2 regions of the Hydrogenophaga sp. GW456-12-10-14-TSB4 genome follow, and region 1 is predicted to be linked to the other one. Evidence: riboswitches for the same ligand, from Rfam matches in the RefSeq annotation. Region 1 holds a riboswitch; the other holds the start of a gene.
The links. Region 1 has a riboswitch for glycine ahead of AC07ZS_RS20660 (D-amino acid dehydrogenase). Riboswitches for the same ligand answer to the same signal wherever they lie in the genome.
Positions count from the first base shown of each region.

Region 2: linked by a shared signal. The riboswitch ahead of gcvT (glycine cleavage system aminomethyltransferase GcvT) and the one ahead of AC07ZS_RS20660 (D-amino acid dehydrogenase) in region 1 are both predicted to bind glycine.

Region 1 covers NZ_JBWKZH010000047.1:19,599-29,497, reverse strand. Annotated here, with positions in the region: gene AC07ZS_RS20700 (Bug family tripartite tricarboxylate transporter substrate binding protein) at 1-516, opposite strand, end outside; gene AC07ZS_RS20695 (acyl-CoA dehydrogenase family protein) at 570-2,318, opposite strand; gene AC07ZS_RS20690 (LysR family transcriptional regulator) at 2,419-3,312, shown strand; partial or broken gene AC07ZS_RS20685 (IS21 family transposase) at 3,539-3,694, shown strand; partial or broken gene AC07ZS_RS20680 (IS3 family transposase) at 3,769-4,248, shown strand; gene AC07ZS_RS20675 (LysR family transcriptional regulator) at 4,552-5,475, opposite strand; gene AC07ZS_RS20670 (M20 aminoacylase family protein) at 5,547-6,764, shown strand; gene AC07ZS_RS20665 (Bug family tripartite tricarboxylate transporter substrate binding protein) at 6,783-7,775, shown strand; glycine riboswitch at 7,783-7,877, shown strand; glycine riboswitch at 7,878-7,979, shown strand; gene AC07ZS_RS20660 (D-amino acid dehydrogenase) at 7,946-9,292, shown strand; partial or broken gene AC07ZS_RS20655 (electron transfer flavoprotein subunit alpha/FixB family protein) at 9,499-9,639, shown strand.
Region 2 covers NZ_JBWKZH010000037.1:20,524-30,422, reverse strand. Annotated here, with positions in the region: gene AC07ZS_RS18050 (esterase/lipase family protein) at 1-644, shown strand, start outside; gene AC07ZS_RS18045 (hypothetical protein) at 765-1,259, shown strand; glycine riboswitch at 1,291-1,404, shown strand; glycine riboswitch at 1,417-1,521, shown strand; gene gcvT (glycine cleavage system aminomethyltransferase GcvT) at 1,582-2,712, shown strand; gene gcvH (glycine cleavage system protein GcvH) at 2,749-3,117, shown strand; gene gcvP (aminomethyl-transferring glycine dehydrogenase) at 3,147-6,056, shown strand; gene AC07ZS_RS18025 (Ivy family c-type lysozyme inhibitor) at 6,076-6,915, opposite strand; gene AC07ZS_RS18020 (B12-binding domain-containing radical SAM protein) at 7,011-8,966, shown strand; gene AC07ZS_RS18015 (hypothetical protein) at 8,963-9,592, opposite strand; gene AC07ZS_RS18010 (YciI family protein) at 9,766-9,899, shown strand, end outside.

The DNA.
Region 1 (9,899 bases):
CACGCCCGCCAAGTGGGACGAGGCCCCGCTGCCGGAGGACGCGTAGCTGAGCTTGTTGCCCTGCGCCTTGGCATGGGCGATCAGTTCCTGCACGTTCTTCGCGGGCACCGAGGGATGCACCACCAGCACGTTGGGCAGGTAACCCAGGTGGATCACCGGCGCAAAGCTGCGCACCGGGTCGTAGCCGATCTTCGAGTACAGGCTCACGTTGATGGCCAGCGGCGCCGAGGTGCCGAACAGAATGGTGTGGCCATCGGGTTCTGCCCGCGCGACGAACTCCGCGCCGATGTTGGCGCCCGCGCCCGCCTTGTTCTCCACGATCACCGGCTGCGTCGTGCCCAGCGCCGGGCGCAGCGCGGTGGCCAGGGTACGTGCCATGGCGTCGGTGGGGCCGCCCGGCGCGTAGGGCACCACCAGCGTGACGGGCTTGCCGGGAAAGGGCGTCTGGGCATGGGCGAGGCCCAGCGCGGCGCAACCGGCATAGAAGGCGAAACTGCGGCGGGACAAGGTGTGCATGGTGGTCTCCTAAGTGTTGGTCTGGTGTTTGTTGGGCTGGTGGGGAAAATCGGTTACAGGGCGTTGAGTTGCGCCACATCACCCTCGGGCAATCCTTCGGCGAACAGGGGCGAGAGCTCTGGCTCGTGCGGCGCGCCGAGCGGGTCGGCGGGCAGCAACTGGTGGCGCAGGGTGAGCTGGGCGAGCAGCATGCGGCGCAGAGAACGGGTGCGGCTGGCTTCCCAGCCCATGGCGATGGCGGCGGTCAGGCGGTACAGCGCGCTTGCCGCCTGGCGTGCCAGCGCGTCGTGGCCGTCCTCGGTGGCGCGGGTCGCGAGGGCTTCCACCCGGTCCAGCAGCGGATCGAGTTGCGCGCGGGCTTGCGGGTGCCATCGGGATTCGGCCAGCAGGCTTTGCATGTGCGCGCGCCAGACCGGCAGCGACCCTTCGCGCCGGATGGCACGGATCACGTCCAGCGCCACGATGTTGCTGGTGCCTTCCCAGATCGACCCCAGGTGCGCGTCGCGCACGAAGCGCGCGTCACCCCATTCCTCGATGTAACCGCATCCGCCGCGCACTTCCATCGCGTCGCCGGTGACGACCCGCGCGTCCCGGCAGGCCCGGAACTTGATCAGCGGCGTGAGCAGCCTGGCCAGCGCGTAGGCGCCTTCCTCCTGCGCGTCCGCGCGGCGCAGGGCCTCGGCGGTCTGGAACATCATCGTGCGGGCCTGCTCGGTGCGCAGCATGATCTTGGCCAACTGCCGCTGCATCAGGGGCATCTCGATGAGGCGCTTGCCAAAGGCCTGGCGGTGGCGGCTGATGTACAGGGCCTCGGCCAGTGCACGGCGCATCATGCCCGCCGAGCGCATGCCGTTGGACAGGCGTGAGTTGTTCACCATGTCGGCCATCTGCGCGAAGCCGCGCCCGGGCTCGCCCACCAGCCACGCCTTGGCCCCTTCGAAGCGGATCTCGCCACTGGCCATGGAGCGCGTGCCCAGCTTGTCCTTGAGGCGCACGATGCGGTAGGCGTTGCGGCTGCCGTCGGGCAGCACCCGGGGCACGAGGAACAGCGAGACGCCCTTCATGCCGGCCGGCGCGCCTTCGACCCGGGCGAGGATCATGCCCAGGCCGGCGTCGGGGTTGGAGCAGAACCACTTCTCGCCATGCAGGCGCCACGCACTGCCGGGCTCGTCCGGGTCCGGCACGGCCAGGGTCGCCGTCGCGGCCACGTCCGAGCCTGCGCCCTGTTCGGTCATGAACATCGCGCCCTGCGTCAGGGCGTCGAGATCCTGCGTGGTGAGGTTGCCGAGGTAGCGCTCCACCAGCGCGGGGCTGCCGAACTTGCGCAGCGTGCGGGTGAGCGAGTCGGTCATTGACAGCGGGCAGCAGAGCCCGAACTCGGCCTGCACGAGCAAGTACGTCAGCGCGTACTTGGCCGCCGCCGGCATGGCCTGCGGCCAGCCCAGCACGCCACCACGGTGCGACATGGCCGCGAGCCCGTAGTCGCCGAACGCTACCTGTTCCAGGGCCTCGTAGGCGGGGTGTTTGAGGACGCGCTGATCGTCGTGGCCAGCCCTGGTACGTTGTTGCAACGAGGGTGGGTGGCGGTCGGCCTCGTGGGCCAGTCGGTCAAGTTCGCCGCCCACGCGGCGTCCCAGTTCGCGCAGGTGCGGCTGCAGGTGGGCCAGCAGGTCGGGTGCCAGGTACAGCGCCAGCAGGGACTGCAGCTCGTGGTCTTCCAGGTAGGCGTTGATGCCCGCGCGGTCGGGAATCGGGTGCGCTGGCGGTGTCTGCGTCAGCCCGGGCGGCAATCGAACGTTCATGGCTTGTCTCCTGGGTGTCGTTGGGACTTGCATTGTTCGAATTGGCATACAGAATGTCCAATATTGATTTCCGCTGAATCGATCTAATCTCTGTATCGGTATGGAACTGCGTCATCTTCGCTATTTCGTCGTCCTGGCGGACGAACTGCACTTCGGCCGCGCGGCCAAGCGCCTGCACATCTCGCAGCCGCCCCTGAGCTTCAACATCAAGCAACTCGAGACCAACCTGGGCGTGCAACTGCTCGAGCGTGACAGTCGCAGCGTGAAGCTCACGCCCGCTGGCGTGTCCTTCAGGCAATCCGCGCAACTGGTGCTGGCGGAAGCCGATCAGGCCGCGCGCAAGGCGCGCGACGTGGCGGCCGGCGTGACCACGCGCGTGCGCATCGGCTTCGTGGGATCCATGCTGTTTCGCGGACTGCCGGAAAGCCTGGACCGCTTCCAGGCGTCGCACCCCCAGGTCCGCGCGGAGCTGGTCGAGCTGAACTCCGCCGAGCAGATCGATGCCCTGGGGCGTGGCCAGATCGACCTCGGCTTCGTGCACACGCCCAACGTGCCGTCCAACTTGTCCACGGCGCTCTATATGTCCGAACCCTTCGTGCTGTGCACGCCGCACCGGGCCGGTGCCCGGCGGCGGCCACGGACCGTGGCGCAGGTGGCAGGTGAGCCGTTGGTCCTGTTCTCGCGCGGCGCGTCACCGGACTACTACGAACGTGTGCTCACCCTGTGTGCCCAACTGGGGCTCGACCCCGCCGTGCGGCACGAGGTGCGGCATTGGTTGAGCGTGGTGGCGCTTGTCTCCAAGGGCACCGGCTACGCCCTGGTGCCACAGGCCATGATGCACGGCGGCGTGTCCGCCGTGCAGTTCACGCCGCTGCCCGAATCGCCCATCCGTTCCGATGTCTACATGGCCTGGAACGACAGGAAGATGCCGACCGAGCTGCCGAAGATGATGGCGTTCTTCCGCCAGCCCCCGCCCCTGGTTGCCCTCCCGTAGTCAAGGGTTGCCGTGCGAGCCGTGCTGATTTTGGCGGTTGGCCGATTTCAATACAAAGCGCTATCCCCTATGAGCGGAAAACTGGCACGCGCGAGGCTGGCGCAGTCATTGAACGCACCGTTGCCGTGGCCTATTGCCGGTTTGGCGGTTTGGCTGTTGCGTGCGGTGTGCCGCAGGGCGCCAAAGTGACTCCAAAAATCGACTGAAAACCTATCCGCAAATCATGTTGTCTAGCAACACCATCCAAAAGCAGTTGCGCGCAGACGCGGCCGAGCCGCGTTTCGCCAAGCGGAGCAGCCCACGCAAGCTCGATCCGTTTGGGGCGAATCCTTCCAGCTGGCTCAAGACCGAGGCTGGGAGCTCGCGCAAGCAGCGGCGCACGACCGTGCGGCTCGCAAGGTTTACCGACGCCGTGAGCCGGCCAGGGCTGACGTGTTCGATTACGTCGAGCGGTTCACCGACATCTCGGAGTTCCACATTCCGGCAGGCAAGGTGTATCTGTCGCCTGTGATCGACTGCTTCGATGGCAAGGTGGTCAGTTGGACGATCGGCATGCGCCCGGACGCGCAGCTCGTGAACACGATGCTGGATGCCGCTATCGAGACGATTGACATCAGCAGCAACCGGCCTGTTGTGCATTCGGATCGCGGTGCCCACTATCGATGGCCGGGATGGCTGGCACGTATCGCGGCTGCCGAGCTGACGCGTTCGATGTCCCGCAAAGGCTGTTCGCCCGACAATGCGGCCTGCGAGGGCTTCTTCGGTCGATTGAAGACCGAATGGTTCTATCCTGGCAACTGGCAATCAACGACCGTTGAGCAGTTCACCCAGGCCTTGGACTCTTACATCCGCTGGTACAACGAGAAGCGGATCAAGATGTCCTTGGGCGCGCGCAGCCCTCTTGACTACCGACGAAGCTTGGGGCTCATGGCATAAACAGTCCAAGTTTTTAGCCGCATCCCCGAAGCATCAAAATGCTTAGGTCGGTGACAACAAGAGCGGCCGCAGTCCTCAGGTTCCGCCCGGCCGCCGGTGAGGTGATCACGGGCACCGGCTTGAGCCTACTAAAGCGAGGTAGCTCCCATGACGGATCGATGCACAGTGGCAACCAACCCACGGATAGGAGTCTGATCCATCGACGATGCAAAATGAATCGTGACGCGCCACCCCATGCCGCCTGCATGAAGTGGTAGGAGACCGGTCGACGCGAGCGGCCATAACTGGCGCGCTGAATGACCATCAGGCCCCGGCGGCGTCCCGTACGGCCCTCGTTGTGGCCGCGCCGCCGAGCCAGGTCGGTAGTTGCGCGCGCACGATTCGCAACGCGGGCGCTTCCTGGCGCTGTGCCGAGACGACGAGTCCGAAGCGCCCGGTGGCATCGAGGCCGGGCGACACATCGAGTGAAATCAGGTCTGGCGCCACGGCACAGATCGTCAACAAGATGGTGTCGCTGCGCAGCGCCACGTCCACCATGCTCATGGTCTCGTCGCAACGCAGCGTCACCATGTCGTCCGGGTTGGCCTGGGGGCCGTAGCGCGCGATCAGGATGCGTGCCACCTCGTCGCTCAGCGGGGTGGAGGCCACCGGATAGGCCATGACGTCCGCCAAGCTGATGGGACCACCGCGCCGGGCCAATGGGTGGTCTTTGCGCGCCAGAAAGCCGGCCCCGAGTTCAAAGGCGAGGTCCACTTGCAGGTCGGCCGAGGGCCGCATATCGCGGATGTCGACGATCGCCGCATCCAGATGCTGTTCGCGCAACGCATGAATCAACACGGCAGTGTTGCCGCGAGAGATCTCGACTTGCAACCGGGGGTGGTGTTCGGCCATGTGCAGCATGAGCGGCGTGCTCAGCAGTGCGCCCGGCGCCGAGCTCAAGCCCACGCGAAGCTTGCCGATCAGTCCCGCGTGCAGGGCCTTGCCCGCGTGCCGAAGAGTCTCGGCGTCGCTGACGAGTTGGCGCGCGCGGTTGAGCACTTCGCGTCCGAAAGGCGTGAGGGCGATGCGCCGGCCCAGGCGGTCAAACAACGCCCCGCCGAGTTCGATCTCCAGCCCTTGGATGCTCCGCGTGAGCGCCGGCTGCGTGAGGAACAGGGCGGCGGACGCCTGCACGAAGGAGCCCAGGTCCGCGAGGACCACGAAATGACGCAGTTGTACCAGTGTCATCTAAACCCCCAGTGAAAGTCATGGATCGATGCACATCAATGCATTGGACTTTAAAGCACCCCCTTTCTAACATGCAGCAAAGTTCATCAATTCTCTGGAGTTCGACTGTGGAACGTCTCAGTGATCAGCTGGTGCAGGAATTCGTCGCGTTGCGGCGCGACATTCACCAGCACCCGGAACTGGCTTTCGACGAGCACCGCACCAGCGCCCTGGTGGCGCAGAAGCTGGCGTCATGGGGCTACGCGGTCAGCACAGGGCTGGGCGGCACGGGTGTGGTGGGGCAACTGCGCCGGGGTAACTCCACCCGCACCATTGGCTTGCGCGCCGACATGGACGCCCTGCCCGTTGAAGAGGCGACCGGCGCCGACTGGACCAGTTGCCACCAGGGCGTGATGCACGCCTGTGGCCACGACGGCCACACGGCCATGCTGCTGGCGGCCGCGCGCCACCTGGCCGAGTGCGGCCGCTTCGACGGTACGCTGAACCTGATCTTTCAGCCGGCCGAAGAAGGCGGCGGCGGCGCCCTGAAGATGATGGAAGACGGTCTGTTCGAACGCTTTCCGTGCGACGCCATCTTCGCCATGCACAACATGCCCGGCTACGCGCAGGGCCAACTGGTGTTCCGCAGCGGGCCGACCATGGCCTCGTCGGACTACGCCACCATCACCCTGCACGGCGTCGGCGGCCACGGTGCCATGCCGCACCGTGCGGTCGACCCGCTGGTGGCTGCGGCGTCGATCGTCATGGCGCTGCAAACCGTTGTCTCCCGCAACGTCGACCCCATGGAACCCGCCGTGGTCACCGTGGGCGCGTTGCACGCGGGCAATGCCAACAACGTGATTCCGGCCTCGGCCCGGCTGGAGCTGAGCGTGCGCGCGCTGAGCCCGCAGGTGCGCCGCGACATGGAGCAGCGCATTCGCGAACTGGTGCGCCTGCAGGCCGAGAGCTACGGCGTGCGCGCCGAGCTGGACTGGCGCCCCGGCTACGCCGTGCTCGTCAACGACGCGGCGCAGACCGCCCGCGCCCTGGCGGTTGCGCAGGCGCATTTTCCGCCCGCACAGGTGGTGGCCCAGGGCGCCATGCTGACGGGCAGCGAAGACTTTGCCTTCATGCTCGAACGCGTGCCGGGCAGCTACCTGTTCATCGGCAACGGCGTGGGTCAGGAGCCCGGTGCGTGCATGGTGCACAACCCGGCTTACGACTTCAACGACGACAACATCGGCACCGGCGCCGCCTACTGGACAGCGCTCGTGCAAGACCTGCTTTCCGTCCCCTCCCCCCACCTCTGACCCCACTGGAGATTCCCCATGATCAGCCGCTACAAGACTTTGATGGCCGGTGTCGCCATCGCCCTGGCCAGCCTTTCGGGCGTGGCGCAGGCCCAGAGCTACCCCGCCCGGCCGGTGACCATGCTGGTGCCGTACCCGGCCGGCGGCCTGTCGGACGTCATCGCGCGCTCCGTCAACAACACGCTGGGCAAGCAGCTGGGCCAACCGGTGGTGATCGAGAACCTGGGCGGTGCGAGCGGCTCGATCGCCGCGCAGAAAGTGCTCAACAGCGCGAGCGACGGCTACCAGCTGTTCCAGGGTTCGCCGAACGAACTGATCCTGGCGCCCCTGGCCATCGCGTCCATCAAGTTCAAGAGCGAAGACTTTCGCCTGGTGCAGATGATCGCCACCGCGCAGATTGCCTTCCTGGCCCGCAAGGACATTCCCGCCAGCAACGTGGACGAGTTCCTGGAGCATGCGCGCAAGTCGGCGCAGCAGGGCCGCCCCCTGACGTACGCGAGTGTGGGCCCAGGTTCCTTCTACCACCTGCTCGGCGAGCACCTGTCCAAGGTCACCGGCATTCCGATGACCCATGTGCCCTACAAGGGTTCGGCGCCGGCCGAGCAGGACCTGATGGCCAGCCAGGTCGATTTTTTCCTGGCGCCCTATGGCAAGAAGTACGACGAGATGCACAAGCAGGGCCGCGTCAAGGTGCTGGCCATGCTCAACAGCGAACGGCTGGAGAGCGTGAAGAACTACCCGGCCATCAGCGAGAGCAAGCAACTCAAGGACTTCACCTTCAACATCTGGACCGGCTACTTCGTGAAGAAGGACACCCCGGAGCAGGTGGTGGTCGCGCTGCACAAGGCCATCACCGAAACGCTGGGTGACCCGGGCGTGCACCAGGCGCTGGAAGCCAACAGCCAGCTGCTGGCCAAACCCCTGCCGCTGGCGGCGGTGGACAAGGCCTATGCCGACGGCATCAGCCAGTTCCGCGCGATTGCCAAGTCCATTCAGCTGCAAGCGCAGTAAGCTTCACCCCTGTCGATCGGGAGAGACTGGCTTGCATGGCAGGCCGGCGCCGAAGGAGCAACCGCCCCGGAAACTCTCAGGCAAAAGGACCGGTCGACAACGCATCGCACTCTGAAGAGTGGCCGGGATTCGTCCCCCGGCCCACCGCAGGAGCAAGCCGGCCCACGCTGGTGAATCTCTCAGGTCTCAAACAGAGGGGGTCATGGTCCGCACACGGTGTGCGGGCCATGCTTTCTCTGTCTGACGGCTTTGAACGCGAGATTCACATGGCACACCTCATCGTCATCGGCGGCGGTATCACGGGCGTCACCAGCGCCTACGCCCTGGCCCGTCAGGGTCATCAAGTCACCCTCATCGAAAAGCACCGCTATGCGGGCATGGAGACCAGCCATGCCAACGGCGGGCAACTCTCTGCGTCCAACGCCGAGGTGTGGACCCATCCTTCCACCCTGGTGAAGGGTCTGAAGTGGATGTTCAAGGCCGACGCGCCCTTGCTGGTGAACCCCAGGCCCAGCTGGCACAAGCTCAGCTGGTTCGCCGAGTTTGTGGCCTCCATTCCCAAGTACCGCAACAACACCGTGGCCACCACGCGCCTGGCCATTGCCGCACGTGAGCAGCTGTTTGGCTGGGCTGAACACGAGGGCATCGATTTCGATCACAAGCAGCGCGGCATCCTGCACATCTACCGGGACCGCGCCGGCTTCGAGCACGCAGGCGAAGTGTCCAGGCTGCTGGCCCAAGGCGGCCTGTCGCGCCGCGCCGTCACACCCGACGAAATGCGCGCCATTGAACCCACGCTCCAGGGTGAGTACTTCGGTGGCTGGTACACCGAGAGCGACAGCACCGGCGACATCCACAAGTTCACCCACGGCCTGGGCCTGGCCTGCGCACGCCGGGGCGTGAGACTGATGACCGCCCAGGCCGTGTCGCGCGTGTGGAGCACCGGCGACAGGGCGCGCGTTATGCTGGCCAACGGGGAGGAGGTCGATGCTGACGGGGTGGTGATCTGCGCGGGCGTGCGCAGCCGCGCCCTCGGCGCCCAACTCGGCGACCGGCTCAATGTGTACCCGGTCAAGGGCTACTCCATCACCGTCATGCTGAATGACGAACAAAGCCAGGCCGCCGCGCCCCAGGTGAGCCTGCTCGACGACGAGACCAAGCTCGTCACGAGCCGACTGGGGTTGGACCGCTTCCGCGTGGCGGGCACGGCCGAGTTCAACGGCTACAACCTCGACATTCGCGCCGACCGCATCCGGCCGCTGGTGGACTGGGTGAACCAATGTTTCCCTGGCGTCAGCACGCGCCGGGTGGAACCCTGGGCGGGCCTGCGGCCCATGCTGCCCGACATGATGCCGCGCGTGGGTGCGGGCAGGCACGCCAACGTGTTCTACAACACCGGTCACGGCCACCTGGGCTGGACGCTGTCGGCCATCACCGCGCATCAACTGGGTGAGCACGTGGCACGGTGGGACATGCGTCGCGTCCCGCGCGCAGTGCAGGTGAGCAACATGGTCTGAACTGCGCCTCCATTCGTGCGTCGGGCTGCTTGGTTCAGGACAGCCGACTCTCCCACGCTTTCCGTCGTGCAGCACGATCGGCGCCTTCGGCGCCGATCGTCAACGAGTTGCGATCACTCGCTGCGGGTGCTTTTGCACTGGTTGTCGAATCTGAGACACTGTTCTTGTCAGCGTGGCTCATGGGACTTCCTTTCTATCGGGGGCAGGCCGTGGCCCAAGCTGCCGCGCAGATCGCGGGCGTGTCCAAGGTGAGCCACCTCGAGCACGGCCTGGCTGAGGACGTGGCCGCGCAGGTGCTCTCCATCGCATCGAACTGCAGCCACATACCGGCTCGGGCTGCACCAGGCTCATTGCGGCGGCGGCGAGCTGGCAATCGCCAAAATAAGCACGACTCGCACGGGAGAACCATAGACTGATACTGCGCGCGGCACATCCGCCGCTCGCGTGGCGCTGATGCCCCGCCGAGCAATGCAACGAGGGATTCCAGCGCAACGAGGCGACAAAGCATCCGAAGATTGCGTTTGGCATTCAAAAAAAAGGGTGGGCCTTGGTAGCCCACCCCTTGAATCACGTCAAGTTCCGCGATGAAGGAACATTTGCACCGAGG
Region 2 (9,899 bases), on a different contig from region 1:
ACGTGCGTGTCGACATCTGGGTCGATCTGGAGGAGATGCGCCTCCCCAAGGGCGTGCAGACGCAGGAAGACGCCGGTCAGAGGGTCGACGCGCTGTACCAGATGGAAATGCGCGCCTCTCCGCGCGGCAAGTTCTGGTACCTCACGCGGCGGACGGCGGAGGAAGATTCCGTGGCCTGCGTGCCGCATTCCGAGTGGAAGAAGGAGCGCCAGCACTACCTCTCCAGCGTGTTTCTGGCCAATCGCGCCCGGGTCAACCCCAAGCGGCGCTCGCTCGCCTATGGCATGGAATTCGGTATCCGCGTGCCCGACTACGAAATCGAACGGCGCCTGTGGGTGAACGAACACTACGAGGGAGGCTACCTGTTCCGGGACGCCCTTATCCTGGAAATGACCAGCCCCACCAAGACGCAGCCCAACTGGACCGTCAAGTACGCCTGGCAAGGCACGGGCATCGTCAATGCCGCCACGGAGCTGCCCATCGCACCACTGGGAGACGGGCGCGTGGAGGTCCGGATTCCCTTTGATGCCCACACGGTGGACAACCAGGGCGCGGTCAAGCCATCGCACCCGGGGGCCAAAGGGCAATTGAGGTTCGTCATTTCCGCCTGGAACCCGGACATCGAGGACGACAGCGAGGAATAGGTCCGGACACCGGGCCCGTTCAGCCGCCAGCCGCCACCGCGCGGCCTCTCATGCCCGGCATTTCACCGGGACGTCACATCGCGTCGCCACAGTGCGGGCTCCTTCACACACGCTGGACCCATGCTGAACAAGACCCAGAAGGGCCGGGCCGAGCTGCGGCCGGGACAACGCCAGCTCGCCCAGCGCGAGCGCGCCCTGCTGCTGCTGGCCGACGGCCGCAAACCCGATGCCGAGCTGTTCGCCCTGTTCGAGGGCCAGGGGCCCGCGCTCGCGGCCGACCTGGTCGCGCGCGGCTACCTGGTGGACGAGCCGCCCGCACCGCCCCCCGCCGCCGCGCCGGCGGTCTCGGCCGATGCCTTCTCCGGCCCGCGCTCGGTCGCCAGCGCGCGCATGTTCCTGTTCGACCTGAGCGAGCGCATGTTCGCCCCGCGCGACAAGGCCATGGCCCAGCGCTACCGCGACGCCCTGCGCGAGGCGCGTGACGTGCGGGAGATGCTGGTCGTCAGCCGCGCCATGATGGCCGACGTGGAGCGCCTGGCCGGCAGCGAACGCGCCGACGGCATCGGCCAGCGGCTGGCCCGCCTGCTGCCCGAATCGGCCCTGGAAACGCCCTGAAACGCCGGCCCGCCCGCCGCCGTGCGATACACTCGCGCGGTCAGGAGAGAAGCCGATCCGGTCACCGGAAAGGCTCGCCGAAGGCGCAGGCGGCACCGCACACCGGGTGCCCTGAACGCTCAGGCAAAAGGACTGGCAAACACGGGCCGAAAGGCCGGTGTACCCCCCTGGAGAGAGGCCGTTCCTCGAAGCGGCCCACCGAAGGAGCAAGCGCGGCATCGCCCGCGTGAATCTCTCAGGTAAAGCGGACAGTGGGGCAGCGCACGGATGAACCGTGTTTCGCCCCCGTCGGGGCCTGCCCCCTTGCCTGAAAGCCTTTGCCGTGCCAGCTGCCGCCGCCCCGCTCCTCCAGACCCCGCTGCACAAGCTCCACCTCGAACTCGGCGCCCGCATGGTGCCCTTCGCCGGCTACGACATGCCGGTGCAGTACCCCACCGGCCTCATGGCCGAGCACCACCACACCCGCAAGGCCGCCGGCCTGTTCGACGTCTCGCACATGGGCCAGCTGCGCCTGGTCGGGCCCGACGCCCCGGCCGCCTTCGAGACCCTCATGCCGGTGGACGTGATCGGCCTGGGCGTGGGCAAGCAGCGCTACGGCCTGCTGCTCAACGACGAGGGCGGCATCATCGACGACCTGATGTTCGTCAACCGGGGGCACGACCTCTTCGTCATCGTCAACGGCGCCTGCAAGGCCGGCGACATTGCGCACATCCAGGCGCGCATCGGCTCGCGCTGCGAAGTCATCCCCCTGCCCGACCGCGCCCTGCTCGCCCTGCAGGGCCCGCTGGCGGTGGACGTGCTGCAGCGCCTCGTGCCCGGCGTCGAAAAGCTCGTCTTCATGACCGGCTCGCCCTTCCAGTGGCACGGCGCCGACCTCTTCATCACCCGCAGCGGCTACACCGGCGAAGACGGCTTCGAGATCTCCCTGCCCGGCGACCGCGCCGACCAGTTTGTGCGCACCCTGCTGGCCCAGCCCGAGGTCATGCCCATCGGCCTGGGCGCGCGCAACTCCCTGCGCCTCGAAGCCGGCCTGTGCCTCTACGGCAACGACATCGACACCACCACCACCCCGGTGGAAGCCGGGCTCAACTGGGCCATGCAGAAGGTGCGCCGCACCGGCGGCGAACGCGCGGGTGGTTTCCCCGGCGCGGCCCGTGTGCTCGCGCAACTCGACGGCAGCGAGCCCCTGGCGCGCAAGCGCGTGGGCCTGATCGCCCAGGAATGGGTGCCCGTGCGCGAAAACGTCGAACTGCAGAACACCAGCGGCGAGGTGATCGGCAAGACCTCCAGCGGCCTCATCGGCCCCAGCGCCAACAAGCCCGTCGCCATCGGCTACGTCACCCCCGAACACGCCGCCATCGGCACCAACGTGGTGGCCATGGTGCGCGGCAAGCCCGTGCCCATGCAGGTCAGCGCCATGCCCTTCGTGCCCAACCGATACTTCCGCGGTTGACCCCTTTTTGTTTCCCTCTTTTTCAGGAGCTTTTCCATGACCACCAAGTACACCGAAGACCACGAATGGATCACCGTTGACGGCGGCATCGCCACCGTCGGCATCACCGTGCACGCGCAGGACGCGCTGGGCGACGTGGTGTTCGTCGACCTGCCCGAAGTCGGCAAGACCTTCGCGCAGAAGGAAGTGGCCGGCGTGGTCGAGTCCGTGAAAGCGGCCGCCGACGTGTACATGCCCATCAGCGGCGAGATCACCGAAGTCAACGAAGCCCTGCGCGCCGACCCCTCGCTGGCCAACAGCGACCCGCTCAAGGCCGGCTGGTTCTTCAAGGTCAAGCTGTCCGACCCGGCCCAGGTCGATGCCCTGCTCGACGAAACCGCCTACAACGCCTTCGCGGCCAACTGACCCTTTCTCTTCCCGCGCCGGAGCCTCCCATGCTGATGCCGTCTGTCAAACCCCTCGGTGAACTCGAAAACCCGTCTGAATTCGTGGCACGCCACATCGGCATCGGCGAGGCCGACGAGGCCCTCATGCTCTCGGTCATCGGCGAGGCCTCGCGCCGCGCGCTGATCGACGGCATCGTGCCCCGCAGCATCGCGCGCAGCCAAGGCATGCAGCTGCCGCCGGCCGTCACCGAGGCCGCGGCACTGGCCGAACTCAAGGCGCTGGCGCAGAAGAACAAGGTCTTCAAGAGCTTCATCGGCCAGGGCTACCACGGCACGCTCACGCCCGGCGTGATCCTGCGCAACGTGCTGGAAAACCCCGCCTGGTACACCGCCTACACGCCCTACCAGGCCGAAATCTCGCAAGGCCGCATGGAAGCCCTGGTCAACTTCCAGACCATGGTGAGCGACCTCACCGGCATGGCCATCGCCAACGCCTCCATGCTCGACGAAGCCACCGCCGCCGCCGAGGCAATGACCCTGGCCAAGCGCTCGGTGAAAAGCAAGGGCAACACCTTCGTGGTGTCGGGCGACGTGCACCCGCAGATCATCGAAGTGGTGCAGACCCGCGCCAAGCCCCTGGGCCTCACGGTGAAGATCGCCCAGTCCGGCGAGGAATGGGCCGCCCTGCTCGCGGCAGACGACTACTTCGCCGCCTTCACCCAGTACCCCGCCTCCAGCGGCTGGCTGCACGACTGGACGAAAGACGCCGCCACCGTGCACGGCAAGCAGGCCGCCTTCATCGTCGCCGCCGACCTGCTCGCCCTCACCCTGCTCAAGCCGCCCGGCGAGATGGGCGCGGACATCGTCGTCGGCACCACCCAGCGCTTCGGCATGCCCATGGGTGCGGGCGGCCCGCACGCCGGCTACATGGCCTGTCGCGACGAGTTCAAGCGCTCGCTGCCGGGCCGCCTGGTCGGCGTGAGCGTGGACGTGCACGGCCAGCCCGCCTACCGCCTCGCGCTGCAGACGCGCGAGCAGCACATCCGCCGCGAAAAAGCCACCAGCAACATCTGCACCGCGCAGGTGCTGCCCGCCGTGGTCGCCAGCATGTACGCCGTGTACCACGGCCCCCAGGGCCTCAAGCGCATCGCCAACCGCGTGGCCGCCTACACCGCCATCCTCGCCAGCGGCCTGGAGCAGCTCGGCCACCGCGACACCCACCACGGCGAGCAAGGCGTGTTCGACACCCTCGCCCTGCACACCAAAGACCAGACCGACGCCCTCCTGGCCCGCGCCGTGGCCCAGGGCGTCAACCTGCGCAAGGCCTGGGGCGAGTACCTCATCGTCTCGCTCGACGAAACCACCACCCGCGACGACATCGCCCTGCTCTGGAAGATCTTCGCCAAGGACGGCCAGGCCCTGCCCGTCTTCGACACCTTCGAGAAAGGCGTTGAGCCGCTCATCCCCGCCGAGCTGCGCCGCACCAGCGACTTCCTCACGCACCCGGTGTTCAACACCCACCACAGCGAAACCGGCATGCTGCGCTACATCCGCGCGCTGTCCGACAAGGACCTCGCGCTCGACCGCAGCATGATCCCGCTGGGCTCCTGCACCATGAAGCTCAACGCCACCAGCGAGATGATCCCCATCACCTGGCCGGAGTTCGCGAACGTGCACCCCTTCGCCCCGGCCGACCAGCTGCAAGGCTACCAGCTGCTCGACGAACAACTGCGCGACTGGCTCTGCCAGGCCACCGGCTACGCCGGCATCAGCCTGCAGCCCAACGCCGGCTCGCAGGGCGAGTACGCCGGCCTGCTGGTGATCCAGGCCTACCACGCCTCGCGCGGTGAAAGCCACCGCAACATCTGCCTCATCCCCAGCAGCGCGCACGGCACCAACCCTGCCAGCGCGCAGATGGTGGGCATGCAGGTCGTCGTCACCAAGTGCGACGACAACGGCAACGTGGACATGGCCGACCTCAAGGCCAGGTGCGAACAGCACAGCGCCAACCTGGCCGCCGTGATGATCACCTACCCCAGCACCCACGGCGTGTTCGAGACCACCGTGAAGGAACTCTGCGCGCTGGTGCACCAGCACGGCGGGCGCGTCTACGTGGACGGCGCCAACATGAACGCCCTGGTGGGCGTGGCCGCGCCGGGTGAGTTCGGCGGCGACGTGAGCCACCTCAACCTGCACAAGACCTTCTGCATCCCGCACGGCGGCGGCGGCCCGGGTGTGGGCCCGGTCTGCGTGGTGGAAGACCTCGTGCCCTTCCTGCCCGGCCATGCCGCCGGCGGCCTGCCGGTGAACGGCGTGGGCGCCATCAGCGCTGCGCCGCTGGGCAACGCGGCCGTGCTGCCCATCAGCTGGATGTACATCCGCATGATGGGCGCGGAAGGCCTGCAGCACGCCACCGAGGCCGCCATCCTCGCCGCCAACTACATCAGCAAGCGCCTCGCACCGCACTACCCCACGCTGTACGCCAGCGCCAACGGCCACGTGGCGCACGAGTGCATCCTGGACCTGCGCCCGCTCAAGGACACCAGCGGCGTGATGGCCGAAGACGTGGCCAAGCGCCTGATGGACTACGGCTTCCACGCTCCCACGCTCTCCTTCCCCGTGGCCAACACCCTCATGGTGGAACCCACGGAAAGCGAAACGCTGGACGAGCTGGACCGCTTCATCGAGGCCATGATCGCCATCCGCGAAGAGATCCGGCAGGTGGAAAACGGCGTCTGGCCGCAGGACGACAACCCGCTGAAGAACGCGCCGCACACCGCCCCCAGCCTCATGAAGGCCGACTGGCCGCACCCCTATGCGCGCGACGTGGGCGCCGCCAGCGCCTCCACCCGGGCCCACGCCAAGTACTGGCCACCCGTGGGCCGCGTGGACAACGTCTACGGAGACCGCAACCTGTTCTGCAGCTGCGTGCCGCTGAGCGACTACGCAGGCGACTGAGCGCGGCGGCTCACCCCGCTCACTTGCCGCCCGGGCGCCACTCGCGGCGCCAGATCGCGTGCAGGTCGATCAACAGCGGCCCCGGCGGCTGGCCGAAGCTCCGCTGCTGCTGGTTCTGGTGCACCAGGCCGTACACGCGGCCCTGCGCCGCGTCGTACAGCAGCACCGCGTTGTTGTCGGCACAGTCGTGCGGCTTGCAGAACGCCGCCACCGTGTAGTCCACCCCGCCGATGCGCTGGCGCGAAAGATCCGGCGCCGGGCCGGTCATCTCGGCCATCCAGCCGTTGCGCGCCAGCGGCCCCAGGGCCTTGAGGTAGGCCGGCTTGAAACGCGGGTCGCGGATCAGCTCCGAGGGGTGCCGGGCCGTGCCCGGCGCCACCGGTGCGCGGGCCGCCGCCTCAGCCTGCTTCGCGGCCTTCTGGTCCGCCACCGCCTGCTCGTTCGCCGCCGCGTTGCAATGCCGGAAACGCGCCTTGCCCAGCGCGCCCAGGTTCGCCATCACCGTGCGGTCGCCGTCCAGCTGCAGGTACTGCCCCTTGCCATCGGCATTCACCAGCCCCAGCACCTCGTGCCGGCCCTGCACCTGCCCCATCAGCGCCACGCGAAATTCCGGCGGCGGGCTGTTGCCGAAATAGCTGAACGCCGAATCCAGGTTGCCCACCGTGATGCGCTGGTTACCCTGCTCGATCCGCATCTGCCGCGCCTCCACCACCACGCGGGGCGAATCGGGCCGCACGCAGTCCACCGCGTACCGGCCGCCAAAGCCGGCCATCACATCCGGCCGCAAACCCTGCGCCTGGGCCGCCGCCATCACCCCCAGAGCCCCCGCACACACCCACCACTTTCTCCACGTGTTCATGTCCGTCTCCTGCCAGGTTGGTCGTACATGCTAGGCCGACGCAGCGCCGGCGTCCACCACGCCGTAAGATCACCCCTGCCTCCCACGCCACACCCATGACCACCCACGCCCCGCGCGTGCTGAGCCTCATCCCGCCGATGACCCAGCTCAACACGCCCTACCCCTCCACCGCCTACATCACCGGCTTCCTGCGCTCGCGCGGCGTCGACGCCGTGCAGGCCGACCTCGCCCTGGCGCTGGTGCTCAAGCTCTTCACCCCCGCCGGCCTCGAAGCCGTGCGAGGCCGCGCCCTGGCCCAGCCCGAAGCCCGGCGCAGCGGCAGCGTGCACGCCTTTCTGGACCAGTTCGCCCGGTACCGCGGCACCATCGGCCCCGTCATCGCCTTCCTGCAGGGGCGCGACTCCACCCTGGCCCACCGCATCGCCGCGCGCGAACTGCTGCCCGAAGGCCCGCGCTTCAGCGCGCTGGAGGTCTACGTGGACGCCGCCCTCAGCGAGGAAGGCGGTGACCCCCTGGCCTGGGCCTTCGGCGCGCTCGGCGTGCAGGACAAGGCCCGCCACATCGCCACCCTGTACCTCAACGACCTGGCCGACGTGCTGCGCGACGCCGTGGACGAGCGCTTCGCCTTCGTGCGTTATGCCGAATCGCTCGCCAGCAGCCAGCCCAGCTTCGAGCCCATGGCCGCCGCGCTCGCCGCGCCCTTCACCCTGGTGGACGAGCTGCTGCACACCCTCACCCTCGCCACCCTGGCCCAGCACAAGCCCGACGTGGTGCTGCTCTCCGTGCCCTTCCCCGGCGCGCTCTACGCCGCGCTGCGCATCGCGCAGACCATCAAGGGCCAGAACCCGCACATCACCATTGCCCTGGGTGGCGGCTTCGTCAACACCGAGCTGCGCGAGCTCGCCGAACCCCGCCTGTTCGACTTCGTCGACTACGTGACCCTCGACGCCGGCGAACGCCCGCTGCTTGCGCTGCTGGAGTTCCTGGACCGCAAGCGCTCCCGGCAGCGGCTGGTGCGCACCTTCGTGCGCGAGCCCCACGAAACCGGCCCGGCCACGGTGAAGTACATCAACTTCGTCGAGCCCGAAGTGCCGTTTGAAGACATCGGCACCCCCACCTGGGACGGCCTGCCGCTCGACCGCTACCTGAGCCTGCTCGACATGCTCAACCCCATGCACCGGCTGTGGAGCGACGGGCGCTGGAACAAGCTCACCGTGGCCCATGGCTGCTACTGGAAAAAGTGCAGCTTCTGCGACGTGAGCCTCGACTACATCAGCCGCTACGAAACCGCGTCCGCCGCCACCCTGGCCGACCGCATCGAAGCCATCGTCAACGAAACCGGGCAGACCGGCTTCCACTTCGTGGACGAGGCCGCGCCACCCAAGGCCCTGAAAGCCCTGGCCGACGAACTGCTGCGCCGGCAGCTGCCCGTCTCGTGGTGGGGCAACATCCGCTTCGAAAAAACCTTCAGCCCCGAGCTGTGCCAACTGCTCGCCGACAGCGGCTGCATCGCCATGAGCGGCGGGCTCGAAGTGGCCAGCGACCGGCTGCTCACCCTCATGAAAAAAGGCGTGTCCGTCGAACAGGTCGCGCGCGTCACCAAAGGGTTTTCAGACGCGGGCATCCTGGTGCATGCGTACCTCATGTACGGCTTTCCCACGCAGACCGTGCAGGACACCGTGGACTCGCTCGAATACGTGCGCCAGCTGTTCGAGAACGGCTGCATCCAGAGCGGCTTCTTCCACCGGTTCTCGTGCACCGTGCACTCGCCCGTGGGGCTGGACCCGGCGGCCTATGGCATCGAACTGGTGCCGCTGCCGGAGGTGACCTTTGCCAAGAACGACATCGGCTTCATCGACCCCACCGGCGTGGACCACGACGCGCTGGGCATCGGCCTGCGCAAGGCGATCTACAACTACATGCACGGCATCGGGCTGGATGAAGATGTGCGGGCCTGGTTCAGTCACCTGCACGAGCCGGTGCCCAGGACACGGGTGAAGCGGAACTTCATCGAGCGCGCCCTGACGCGGCCCGAGACCGCTGCCCGTTAAGGCGCCGCGCTGGCCGCCTTCGCCTCGGAGAGTTTGCAGCCCTTCTTGAGGAACAGATCGGTCAGGTGCTCGCTGCGCGCCTGCGCCAGCTCGCGGGCCTGCTCCGCGTTCACCAGGCGGGTCTGCACCTGCATCATCTTCTCCACGCTGTCCTGCATGCTCGCGCGACGGGCGTCAGCGGCGGCCTGCATGGCAAAGCTCTGGATCTGACCACCGCCGGGAATCAGGCTGAGCAGGCTGCTGCCCACCGACGAGGTCACGCCGCCACCGCCCATGCCGCTGGCCTGCTTCATCATTTCGTTCTGGCTGGCCATCATGGCCGCCTGCGCCTGCTCGGCTTCGGCCCCCCGCTCCTGGCTGGTTTTCTCCAGCGCCTGGGTTTCCGCATAGATCTGCGCGCAGCTGAGTTCGCCGTCGCTCAGCTTCTTCACGTTGCGCGGCATCGGCGTCATGCCCCCCGCGCCCATCGGCATCGGTGGCAGGCCGGCCGCATCGTCGGGCTGATCAGCCAGGGCCGCTGCCCGCGCCGCTCCCACCTGCGACGCCACTTGCGCGCCAACCGCCCAAGGCGCCAGCGCCAGCAGGCCATACAGGGACAGACGGGTGATCGCAGCGGCGGGCAACATGGGGCGCTCTCTTTAGGTTGAAAGTACGTACAGCGGCGGTGAGTTTCGAGCACGGCGCTCGCGGCGTAAAGTGCCTCTGGTCATATTCACGCGGGCTGTCGAAATGGCGCGGCCTGAATCGTCGTACCAAGACACGGGCGGATGGCCGCCCGGATCAACCCAAGGAGATCAACATGCGATTCATGGTGATGGTGAAAGCGACGAAAGACAGCGAAGCCGGGGTGATGCCCACGCAAGAGGAGTTCGCCGAGATGGGCGCCTTCAACGAGGCGCTCGTCAAGGCCGGCGTGATGGAGGCCGGCGAAGG